DNA from 3 places in the Achromobacter sp. GQ309 genome. Region 3 is predicted to be linked to each of the others. Evidence: predicted binding sites of a transcription regulator. Region 3 holds the regulator's gene; each other region holds the start of a gene.
What was found. Region 3 encodes LexA, which represses DNA repair genes until DNA is damaged. Its sites were predicted from a motif close to ACTGTATNNNNATACAGT; they were not measured.
Positions count from the first base shown of each region.

Region 1 (3,276 bases), on a different contig from region 3:
CCGCTGCAGCCCCCCGCGCGGCAGGGCGCGCAGGTGCGCCAGCGTGTGGCAGCCGATGTCGTCCAGCCAGTTGCGGCGGTCTTGCGCCTGGGGCAGCAGCGACAGCGGCAGGGCATCGAGCCGCCGCGCCAGGGTGGGCAGCTTCAGGGTGCGCCGGGGCACGCGCCGGCCGGCGCGCCGCGCGAGCAGCCAGGCGCCCTTGGCCGTGGGCGCCATGCCCAGCGACACCCGCAGATCCAGCGCGCGCAGCGTGGCGGCCACCCGCCGGCTCAGCGCGCGCGGCCCGCGGAAGAACATCAGGCTGGCGCCCACGTTCAGCAGCACGGTGTCGCCGTCGACCAGGGCGATTTCCGGGGTGTACTGCAAGAGGGCCAGCGCCGCGCCGTGCAGGGCGTCGGCCTCGGCCAGCGCATTGCGGGGCAGCAGTTCCACGCCGGGGGCGATGGCCGCCGCGCCCGCGCGGCGCATGCCGGGCGTCACGCCGGCCTGGCGGGCGGCGGGGGTCAGGGCGGCGACCCGTTCCTGATCCAGAACGGCGAACGCCTCGTGGTCATGCGGCCAGTGCGGGCGTATGGCGTCCAGCGGCAGGCAGCGCAGGTAGGCGGCGATCCAGAGGCGCATGGCGGGGAGAAGAGGGGGTAAGCGCGCCGGGCTCCAGGCCTACGTACAGCGGGGTGTCGCAGACGGGCCCCCGGCGCTTCAGGATATGAACGGACAGGCCGCCGGGCGCGGGCGCCAGCGCCAGCCGCAAGGCGGCGGGCGTGGCGGTCTGCGCGGCGCGGGACGGGCGCACGGCGATGAACAGCAGGTCGCTGGCCTGGGCGGCCAGATGCAGGCGGCGCAGGGATTCGGGGCGCACGTGGGGCAGCCAGCAGATCAGCGCGCCGCAACTGGCGTTTTTCAGGATCTGTTCGCTGGCCCACAGCGCGTCGACCGGCTTTTCGGGCGCCACCCACAGCAGTTGCCGGGGATCCAGCCGCCAGCTCATCCAGCTGGCGATGTGCGGCACGTGCGGCGGCTGCACCAGGGCAATGGGACGACGGGTTTCCAGTTGGGCCAGCGCGGGACGCAGCAGGCGGATTTCTCCGATGCCGGGATGGGGGGTGAGCAGTTCAACGAGCGATCCGAGCGGCCAGCCGTTATCCGGCAGTTCGGCTGACAGCGCCGCGTGCCCGGTTGGCAGGGTGCGTGCGGCGCCTTTGGCCAACTGCGTGGCGCGCCACAACGCGGGATGGATCTGTTCGGGGGACTGCATGGCGAAAGCGCCCGGCGCTCAATACCTGTATGAATGTACAGTATTGTACCGGGCTTTGCGCCGGGCGGACGTATCGAAAAGTGCCCCCGAATGTGTCCCGAATGTGTCCCCGAAAAGTGCTAGAACCGCATGTCCTGGTACTTCACCCACCGCGAGCCGCGCAGCAGCCGGTGGCCGATCCACAGTCCCAGGAACAGCGGAATGGCCAGGTACGTCGACACCACGCCGATCCAGTCGATGCGTTCTTCAAGGAACGCCTGATAGTTCTGTCCCAGCGTGACCACCAGGCACAGCACGAAGGCCAGCAGCGGCCCGAACGGAAAGAGTCCCGCCTTGTAGGGCAGGTCGGCCGTGTCGTAACCGTGCTTCACGTAGCCCTGGCGGAAGCGGTAGTGGCTGACCGCGATGCTCAGCCACACGATGAATTCCGTCATGCCCGCAAAATTGAGCAGCCAGATGTACACCGCCTTCGGGCTGTACACCACGCTGAACAGGCACAGGCAAGCCAGCAGCGTCGTGGCCAGCAGCGCATACAGCGGCACGCCGCGCGGGGTCAGACGCTTGAAGATCGCCGGCGCCTGGCCCTCGGCCGCCATGTTGAACAGCATCCGCGTCGCCGCATACATGCCCGAATTGCCGGCCGACAGCACGGACGTCAGGATCACCGCGTTCATCACCGTGGCCGCGGACAGCAGGCCCGCGTGCTCGAACACCAGCGTGAAGGGGCTGACCGCGATGTCCTCGACCTCGTTGCGCAGCAGTTGCGGATCGGTGTAGGGCACCAAGAGGCCGATGATCAGGATGGCCAGCACATAGAACAGCAGGATGCGCCAGAAGACGCTGTTGATCGCGCGGGGCACGTTGCGCCGGGGGTTTTCGGACTCGCCGGCCGCCACGCCCACCAGTTCGGTGCCCTGAAAGGAGTAGGCCACCACCATCGCCACGCCCACCCACGTCGCCGCGTTGCCGACGAAGGGCGCGTCGCCCACCTTCCAGTTGTCCAGTCCCACCGGTCCGCCGCCGTGGATGATGCCGGCCAGCATCGCCACGCCCACCACGATGAAGCACAGCACCGCCACCACCTTGATGATGGCGAACCAGTATTCCGCCTCGCCGAAGCTGCGCGCCGAGAAAGCGTTCAACCCGAAGGTCAGCGCCAGGAACGCCACGCTCCATATCCAGCCTGGCGTGTCCGGCAGCCAGTACGCCATAACGAGCTGCGCCGCCACGACGTCCACCGCCACGACCGTGGCCCAGCTGACCCAGAAGTTCCAGCCCAGCGCAAAGCCGAAACCCGGATCCACGTAGCGCGACGCATACGTGCAGAACGAACCCGACACCGGCATGAAGGTGGCCAGCTCGCCCAGGCTGGTCATGATGAAGTACACCATCAGGCCGATCACCAGGTAGACCATCAGCGCGCCGCCGGGGCCCGCCTGCGCGATGGCCGCGCCGGAAGCGACGAACAGGCCGGTGCCGATGGCCCCGCCCAGCGCTATCATCGTGAGGTGGCGTGCCTTCAGCACGCGGTGCAGCTGATTGTTGCCGGCGGTGTCGCCGGTAGTGTTGCTGACAGGCGCGGCGGCGCCCGACTCGATGTTCGGTGTGTGCATGACAAGGCGTGTGGTGGCCACCGCCGGGCATCGCCGGCGCTGGACATTGCCAACGGCGGGCGCCCGTCGTTGCGGGCAAGCGCGGGGCGGCGTGCAAAAAAGCCCGGCGTCGTAGGTGCGATGCCAGGCGCGGCGCATTTTACAATGCGGCAATCGGGGCGCAGTCCCACCGTCCCAGGCCAGCACGGAGCAGTTTCATGGCGTCTTCCAGTTCTATCGAATTTCTTCCCGACCCGGGCGTCGACGTGCGCCAGCTCTTCATCCTGCTGCACGGCGTGGGCGGATCGCCCGCCAGCCTGGAGCCCCTGGCCCAGGCGGTGCGCGCGGCCTTTCCGACGGCGGCCGTGCTGATCCCCGAAGGTTTCGAGGCCTTTGATGGCGGCGGGGCGGGCCGGCAGTGGTTCTCCG
Region 1 is NZ_JCAXDP010000002.1:485,997-489,272, reverse strand. Features, by position in the region: gene AC6CIE_RS07550 (Y-family DNA polymerase) at 1-621, opposite strand, end outside; gene imuA (translesion DNA synthesis-associated protein ImuA) at 551-1,255, opposite strand; gene AC6CIE_RS07540 (amino acid permease) at 1,375-2,868, opposite strand; gene ypfH (esterase) at 3,066-3,276, shown strand, end outside.
Region 1: imuA (translesion DNA synthesis-associated protein ImuA) is a predicted target of LexA. The motif match lies at 1,280-1,297, and genes of this name have one in related genera.

Region 2 (3,276 bases), on a different contig from region 3:
AGGCTTTGGGCGAAGCGCTCGGTGGACAGCCAGCCCTCTTTCTCGAGCGCGTCGAGCACGGATTCGACTTCGGCTGCGTCTTCGGCATAAGCGGCCAGCTTGCGCGCCAGTTCTTCGCGCGCGTGTTCGCGCCGCGATAGATACCCCACTGCCCGCATCTTCAGCGACGGCCCCTTGCGGGCCGGCTTGCCATCAGACGTGGTTGCCTCGCCAGCGCTGTCGGCAGGGTCGGCGCGCCGGCCGCGCGCGGCGCCGCGTTGAGCGGAACTACGTTGCTCGGAACTGCGCTGCCACAGGCCGGCGGGTTCGACGCCATCGGCCGAATCGTCAGGCGCCGCGGCCTCGCGGGCCACCCGCGCATCGGACGTGCGCCGCAAGCCTTGCGGCTTGGCGACCGTTTCGAATTCGTCGTCCAACCTGGCGCGTTGGCGCTCGGCAGATGCGGGAGTCGATTTCCAGCTCATGCGCTTTCCTGCTTGCTAAACAAAACGGCAGGCCCAAGGGAAAAACGGCAGGCCCAAGAAAAAAACGGCAGGCCCAAGTGGCGCCTGCCGCGTTTCCCAGCCCAGACGGGCCGGCGAAGGGGCTAGCCCGAACCGCGGCGAGCCCAGTCGGATGCCCGAGATTACTCGGCGGTGTCTTCCGCCGTGGGCACGAATTCAGCGGCGCGGCTGACAATGCCCTGGTTTTCGCGGACGCGGTTTTCGATCTCGATGGCCATGTCCTTGTGTTCTTTCAGGTATTCGCGGACGTTGTCCTTGCCCTGGCCAATGCGGTTGCCGTTGTAGCTGTACCAGGCGCCCGACTTGTCGACGACGTTGGCGGCCACGCCCAGGTCGATGATTTCGCCTTCGCGCGAGATGCCCGCGCCGTACATGATGTCGAACTCAGCCTGCTTGAACGGCGGCGCCACCTTGTTCTTGACAACCTTGACGCGGGTTTCGTTGCCGACGACCTCGTCGCCCTTCTTGATGGAGCCGATGCGGCGGATGTCCAGACGCACGGATGCGTAGAACTTGAGCGCATTGCCGCCGGTGGTGGTTTCGGGGTTGCCGAACATGACGCCGATCTTCATGCGGATCTGGTTGATGAAGATGACCATGCAGTTGGTCTTCTTGATGGTGGCGGTCAGCTTGCGCAGGGCCTGGCTCATCAGGCGGGCCTGCAGGCCGGGCAGCGAATCGCCCATTTCGCCTTCGATTTCAGCCTTGGGAACCAGCGCGGCCACCGAGTCGACGACGATCAGGTCGACCGAGCCCGAGCGCACCAGCGCGTCGGTGATTTCCAGTGCCTGTTCGCCCGTGTCCGGCTGCGAGATCAGCAGGTCGGACAGATTGACGCCCAGCTTGGAGGCGTACTGGACATCCAGGGCGTGTTCGGCGTCGACGAAGGCGCAGGTGCCGCCCAGCTTTTGCATTTCGGCGACGACCTGCAGCGTGAGCGTGGTCTTGCCCGACGATTCCGGACCGTAGATTTCAACGACGCGGCCGCGCGGCAAGCCGCCGACGCCCAGCGCGATGTCCAGACCGAGCGAGCCCGTGGAAACCACCTGGATGTCGTGCGAGACCTCGTTGTCGCCGTAGCGCATGATCGAGCCCTTGCCGAACTGCTTTTCGATCTGCGAAAGTGCGGCGGCAAGCGCCTTGGCTTTTTCCGAAGCGGCGGCCTTGGTGGTTTTGTCGTCCATGAGGAGTCCTGTCTGTAACGTATCTGGAAGTCGGAAAACTGCGGGTCTGGCAATGAGGTTCAGATTATGGCATCGGATTGTACTGGACAAATAACCAGTGTGCCAGTTCTTTGCACGTATACCCTGAGTGGCAAGCCCGGCGGCGTGTGACAGAATCCGGAGCGATCCCGGTATTTTGCCCTTTTTCCGCCCCCGGGCCGCGGTGTTTCTTCCTAGCAGCAGCCCATGCGTATCCTGATCGCCGAAGACGACAGCATCCTGGCCGACGGCCTGTCCCGCTCGTTGCGCCACAACGGCTATGCCGTGGATGCCGTGCGCGATGGTCTTTCCGCCGATTCCGCGCTGGCCGCCCAGGCTTTCGACCTGCTCATCCTGGACCTCGGCCTGCCGCAACTGGCCGGACTTGAAGTGCTGCGCCGCCTGCGCGCCCGCAATTCCGCCCTGCCCGTCCTCATCCTGACCGCCGCCGACAGCATCGAGCAGCGCGTCAAGGGCCTGGACCTGGGCGCCGACGACTATATGGCCAAGCCATTCGCGCTGTCCGAGCTCGAGGCCCGCGTGCGGGCGTTGACGCGACGCGGCGCGGGAGGCGGCGGCACCATGCTCAAGCATGGCAAGCTGCTCTTTGATCAGACCGGCCGCGTCGCCATCGTCGACGACCAGACGCTGGATCTGTCGGCGCGTGAGGTCAGCCTGCTCGAGATCCTGCTGACGCGCAGCGGCCGCATGGTCAGCAAGACCCAGCTCGTGGACCACCTGTGCGAATGGGGCGAGGAAGTCAGCACCAACGCCATCGAGGTCTACGTGCATCGCCTGCGCAAAAAGCTCGAGCCCAGCGGCGTGAAGATCGTCACCGTGCGCGGCCTGGGCTACTGTCTTGAGCGGGACCAGGGTGCGGCGTACCTCGCAAGCTGAGCCCGCCCCAGAGCCGCTCAACCAGGAAGCCCTGGACATCATGCAAGCCGGGTCCAAGGGCCCGAGTTTCGCGCCGCCGCAACGGTCGCTGCTGGGCGAGATCCTGGACTGGATGCTGGCGCCGCTGTTCCTTTTGTGGCCCATGAGTGTCGCCATCACCTACGTGGTGGCGCAGAACATCGCCAACGTTCCCTACGATCGCGCGCTGGCCAACAACCTGCACGTGCTGACGCGCCAGGTTCACGCGCAGGATGGCCGCGCGGTGCTGAAGATGACCGATGCCGCCCGCGACGTGCTGCGCGCCGACGAGACCGACAGCGTGTTCTGGCTGGCGCTGGGCAGCCGCGGCGAATACCTGGGCGGCGACCGCGCGCTGCCGTTGCCGACCACCGTGGGCCAGCCCCGCCCCGGCGAAGTCCAGTACGAAGACGACACGCTGCGCGGCTTTGGCATCCGCCTGGCCTTCACCTGGGTGGACCTGCACCTGCCCGGCACGCAGCCCGCGCTGTTCATCGTGGCCGAGACCGTGGAAAAGCGCACGCAGCTCGCCAACGACATCATCAAGGGCGTGATCATTCCGCAGTTCGTGGTGCTGCCCATCGCCGTGCTGCTCGTCTGGTTCGGCCTGTCGCGCGGCGTGGCGCCGTTGAACGCGCTGCAGCAGCGGCTGCGCG
Region 2 is NZ_JCAXDP010000003.1:706,047-709,322, reverse strand. Features, by position in the region: gene recX (recombination regulator RecX) at 1-464, opposite strand, end outside; gene recA (recombinase RecA) at 626-1,687, opposite strand; gene AC6CIE_RS12640 (response regulator transcription factor) at 1,913-2,602, shown strand; gene AC6CIE_RS12635 (sensor histidine kinase) at 2,715-3,276, shown strand, end outside.
Region 2: recA (recombinase RecA) is a predicted target of LexA. The motif match lies at 1,769-1,786, and genes of this name have one in related genera.

Region 3 (3,276 bases):
CGAAACCGCCCGCATCGAAGCTGCCGCCGCTCGCGGCTATCTGCCGATCGAAGGCATCGCCGGCTACAACGCCGGTGCTCAGGCGCTGCTGCTGGGCAAGGATTCCGCGCTGGCTGCCGCTGGTCGCGTGCTGACCACGCAAGCACTGGGCGGCACTGGCGCCCTGAAGATCGGCGCCGATTTCCTGCGCCAATTGCTGCCGGGCTCCAAGGTCCTGATCAGCGACCCCAGCTGGGAAAACCACCGCGCCCTGTTCGAACGCGCCGGTTTTGAAGTCGGCACCTATGCCTACTACGACGCCACCACCCGCGGCCTGAACTTCGAAGCCATGCTGGCCGACCTGAAGGCCGCGCCCGCCAAGACCGTCGTCGTGCTGCATGCGTGCTGCCACAACCCCACGGGCGCGGATCCCACCCCCGACCAGTGGAAGCAGATCGCCGCTGTCGTCAAGGAAAACAACCTGGTCCCGTTCCTGGACATCGCCTACCAAGGGTTTGGCGACGGCCTGACGGAAGACGCCTCGGTCGTGCGCCTGTTCGCAGACCTGGACATGACCATGTTCATCAGCTCGTCGTTCTCGAAGTCGTTCTCGCTGTACGGCGAGCGTGTCGGCGCGCTGACCGTCGTGGCCGGCAGCAAGGACGAAGCCACGCGCGTGCTGAGCCAGCTCAAGCGTGTCATCCGCACCAACTACTCCAACCCGCCGACGCACGGCGGCACGGTCGTCTCCACGGTGCTGAACACGCCCGAGCTGTTCGCCCTCTGGGAAGAAGAACTGGCCGGCATGCGTGATCGCATCCGCCTGATGCGCGCGCAACTGGTCGACAAGATCAAAGAGCACGGCGGCAAGCAGGACTTCAGCTTCGTGCTGAAGCAGCGCGGCATGTTCTCGTACTCGGGCCTCTCCGCCGCTCAGGTGGACCGTCTGCGTGAAGAACATGGCGTCTACGCCGTGTCCAGCGGACGCATCTGCGTGGCCGCATTGAACAGCGGCAACATCGACAAGGTGGCAGCCGGCATCGCAGCTGTGCTGTAAATCACTTGGCGGCCCGAGCCGTCTTCAGCCAGAAACGGGACCTGCGGGTCCCGTTTTTGCTGCCTTCGAGACTAGCTTGCTTTTTTGCGCTGCGTCCCCCAGAATGGCGCTGTATATATGTACAGTCCGCTCGCACCGGATCATCGCCATGGCCAGCAAACTCACGGATCGCCAACAACAAATCCTGGACCTCATCAGGCAAACGGTCACGCGCACCGGCTTTCCGCCGACGCGTGCCGAGATCGCCCAGGCCCTGGGTTTTCGCTCTCCAAACGCCGCCGAAGACCACCTCAAGGCGTTGGCACGCAAGGGCGCCATCGAGCTCACGGCCGGCGCCTCGCGGGGCATCCGTCTGAAGGACGCCGCCACCGCGCCCGCCCAGGCCTCACTCCCCATCCCTGCCCTCGCCCAGCTTCTCTTGCCGCTGGTCGGCCGTGTTGCGGCGGGTAGCCCGATTCTTGCGGCCGAGCATGTCGAACGCGAAGTCGGCGTGGACCCCAGCCTCTTTGCCCAGGCGCCCGATTATCTGCTCAAAGTCCGCGGCATGAGCATGCGCGACGCAGGCATCCTTGAAGGCGATCTGCTGGCTGTCAAAAAGGCATCTGAAGCCCGCAATGGCCAGATCGTGGTGGCTCGTATCGGCGACGATGTCACGGTCAAGCGCCTTCAACGCCAGAACGGCCATATCGAGCTCCTGCCTGAAAATCCCGACTCCGAAACCATCGTGGTCAAGGCCGATCAGGAATTCGCGCTGGAAGGCATTGCGGTGGGTCTTATCCGCACGCAAGCGCTGCACTAAGCCGGGGACCTTGTCCTGCACATAGCCAAGCCCTGCAGGCGGCTTACGCCGCCTACGCCATACCTCGCTACCGGTATGCCACATCCAAAAGAAAACCCCGCTCACTGAGCGGGGTTTTTTGCTTTGGGGCGGTCCGTAAGACTTTAGACACCCTTGGGCTTCGGGCGCCCTCTTTCGAGAGCGCCCTGGCGTTCAAGACGCCATCAGTGCTTCATGACCGGGTCGGTAGAGCCGGGTTCAGCCGGCTTGGCAACCAGGGGCTCCTTGACGACTTCTTCCTCGGCCAACGGCTCCGGCAGACGCTCCAAGGCCAGTTCCAGCACCTTGTCGATCCAACGCACCGGCACGATCTCGAGGTGGTTCTTGACGTTGTCCGGGATCTCCGCCAAATCCTTGACGTTTTCTTCCGGAATCAGAACCGTCTTGATACCGCCACGGTGAGCCGCGAGCAGCTTTTCCTTCAGGCCGCCGATCGGCAGCACTTCGCCGCGCAGCGTGATCTCGCCCGTCATGGCGACGTCGGCGCGCACCGGGATGCGCGACAGGGCCGACACCATGGCCGTGGTGATCGCGATACCCGCGGACGGACCGTCCTTGGGCGTCGCACCTTCCGGCACGTGCACGTGCATGTCGTGCTTTTCGAAGACGCTGTCGGCAAAGCCCAGGCGGCGAGCCCGCGAACGCACAACGGTGCGCGCCGCTTCGACCGATTCCTTCATCACGTCGCCGAGCGAACCCGTACGTTGGATGACGCCCTTGCCGGGCATGTCCGCGACTTCGATCGTCAGCAGGTCGCCGCCGACTTCCGTCCACGCCAGGCCGGTCACCTGACCGATCTGGTTTTCCTTTTCGGCCATGCCAAACGCGTAGCGGCGCACACCGAGGTAATCGCTGAGGTTGTCGGCCGTGACGTTGACCGCCTTGACCTCGAGCGTCTTGCCCTCAGCCTTGGCGCGATCGCTTTGGGTCAGCAATTGCTTGATGACCTTGCGGCAGATCTTGCCCACTTCGCGCTCGAGCGCACGGACACCGGCTTCGCGGGTGTAGTAACGCACGATATCGCGCAGCGCGCTGTCGTCGACAGTCAGCTCGGTATCCTTCACGCCGTTGTTCTTCATCAGCTTGGGCAGCAGATGGTCGCGGGCGATGTGGATCTTTTCTTCCTCGGTGTAACCCGACAGGCGGATCACTTCCATACGATCCAGCAGGGCCGGCGGAATGTTCAGCGTGTTGCTGGTCGCCACGAACATGACGTCGGAGAGATCGAAGTCGACCTCGATGTAGTGGTCCTGGAATGTGTGGTTCTGTTCCGGGTCCAGCACTTCGAGCAAGGCCGACGAGGGATCGCCGCGGAAATCCATGCCCAGCTTGTCGATTTCATCAAGCAGGAACAGCGGATTGCGCACGCCAACCTTCGACATGTTCTGCACGATCTTGCCGG
Region 3 is NZ_JCAXDP010000001.1:689,143-692,418, reverse strand. Features, by position in the region: gene AC6CIE_RS03245 (amino acid aminotransferase) at 1-1,036, shown strand, start outside; gene lexA (transcriptional repressor LexA) at 1,185-1,835, shown strand; gene lon (endopeptidase La) at 2,039-3,276, opposite strand, start outside.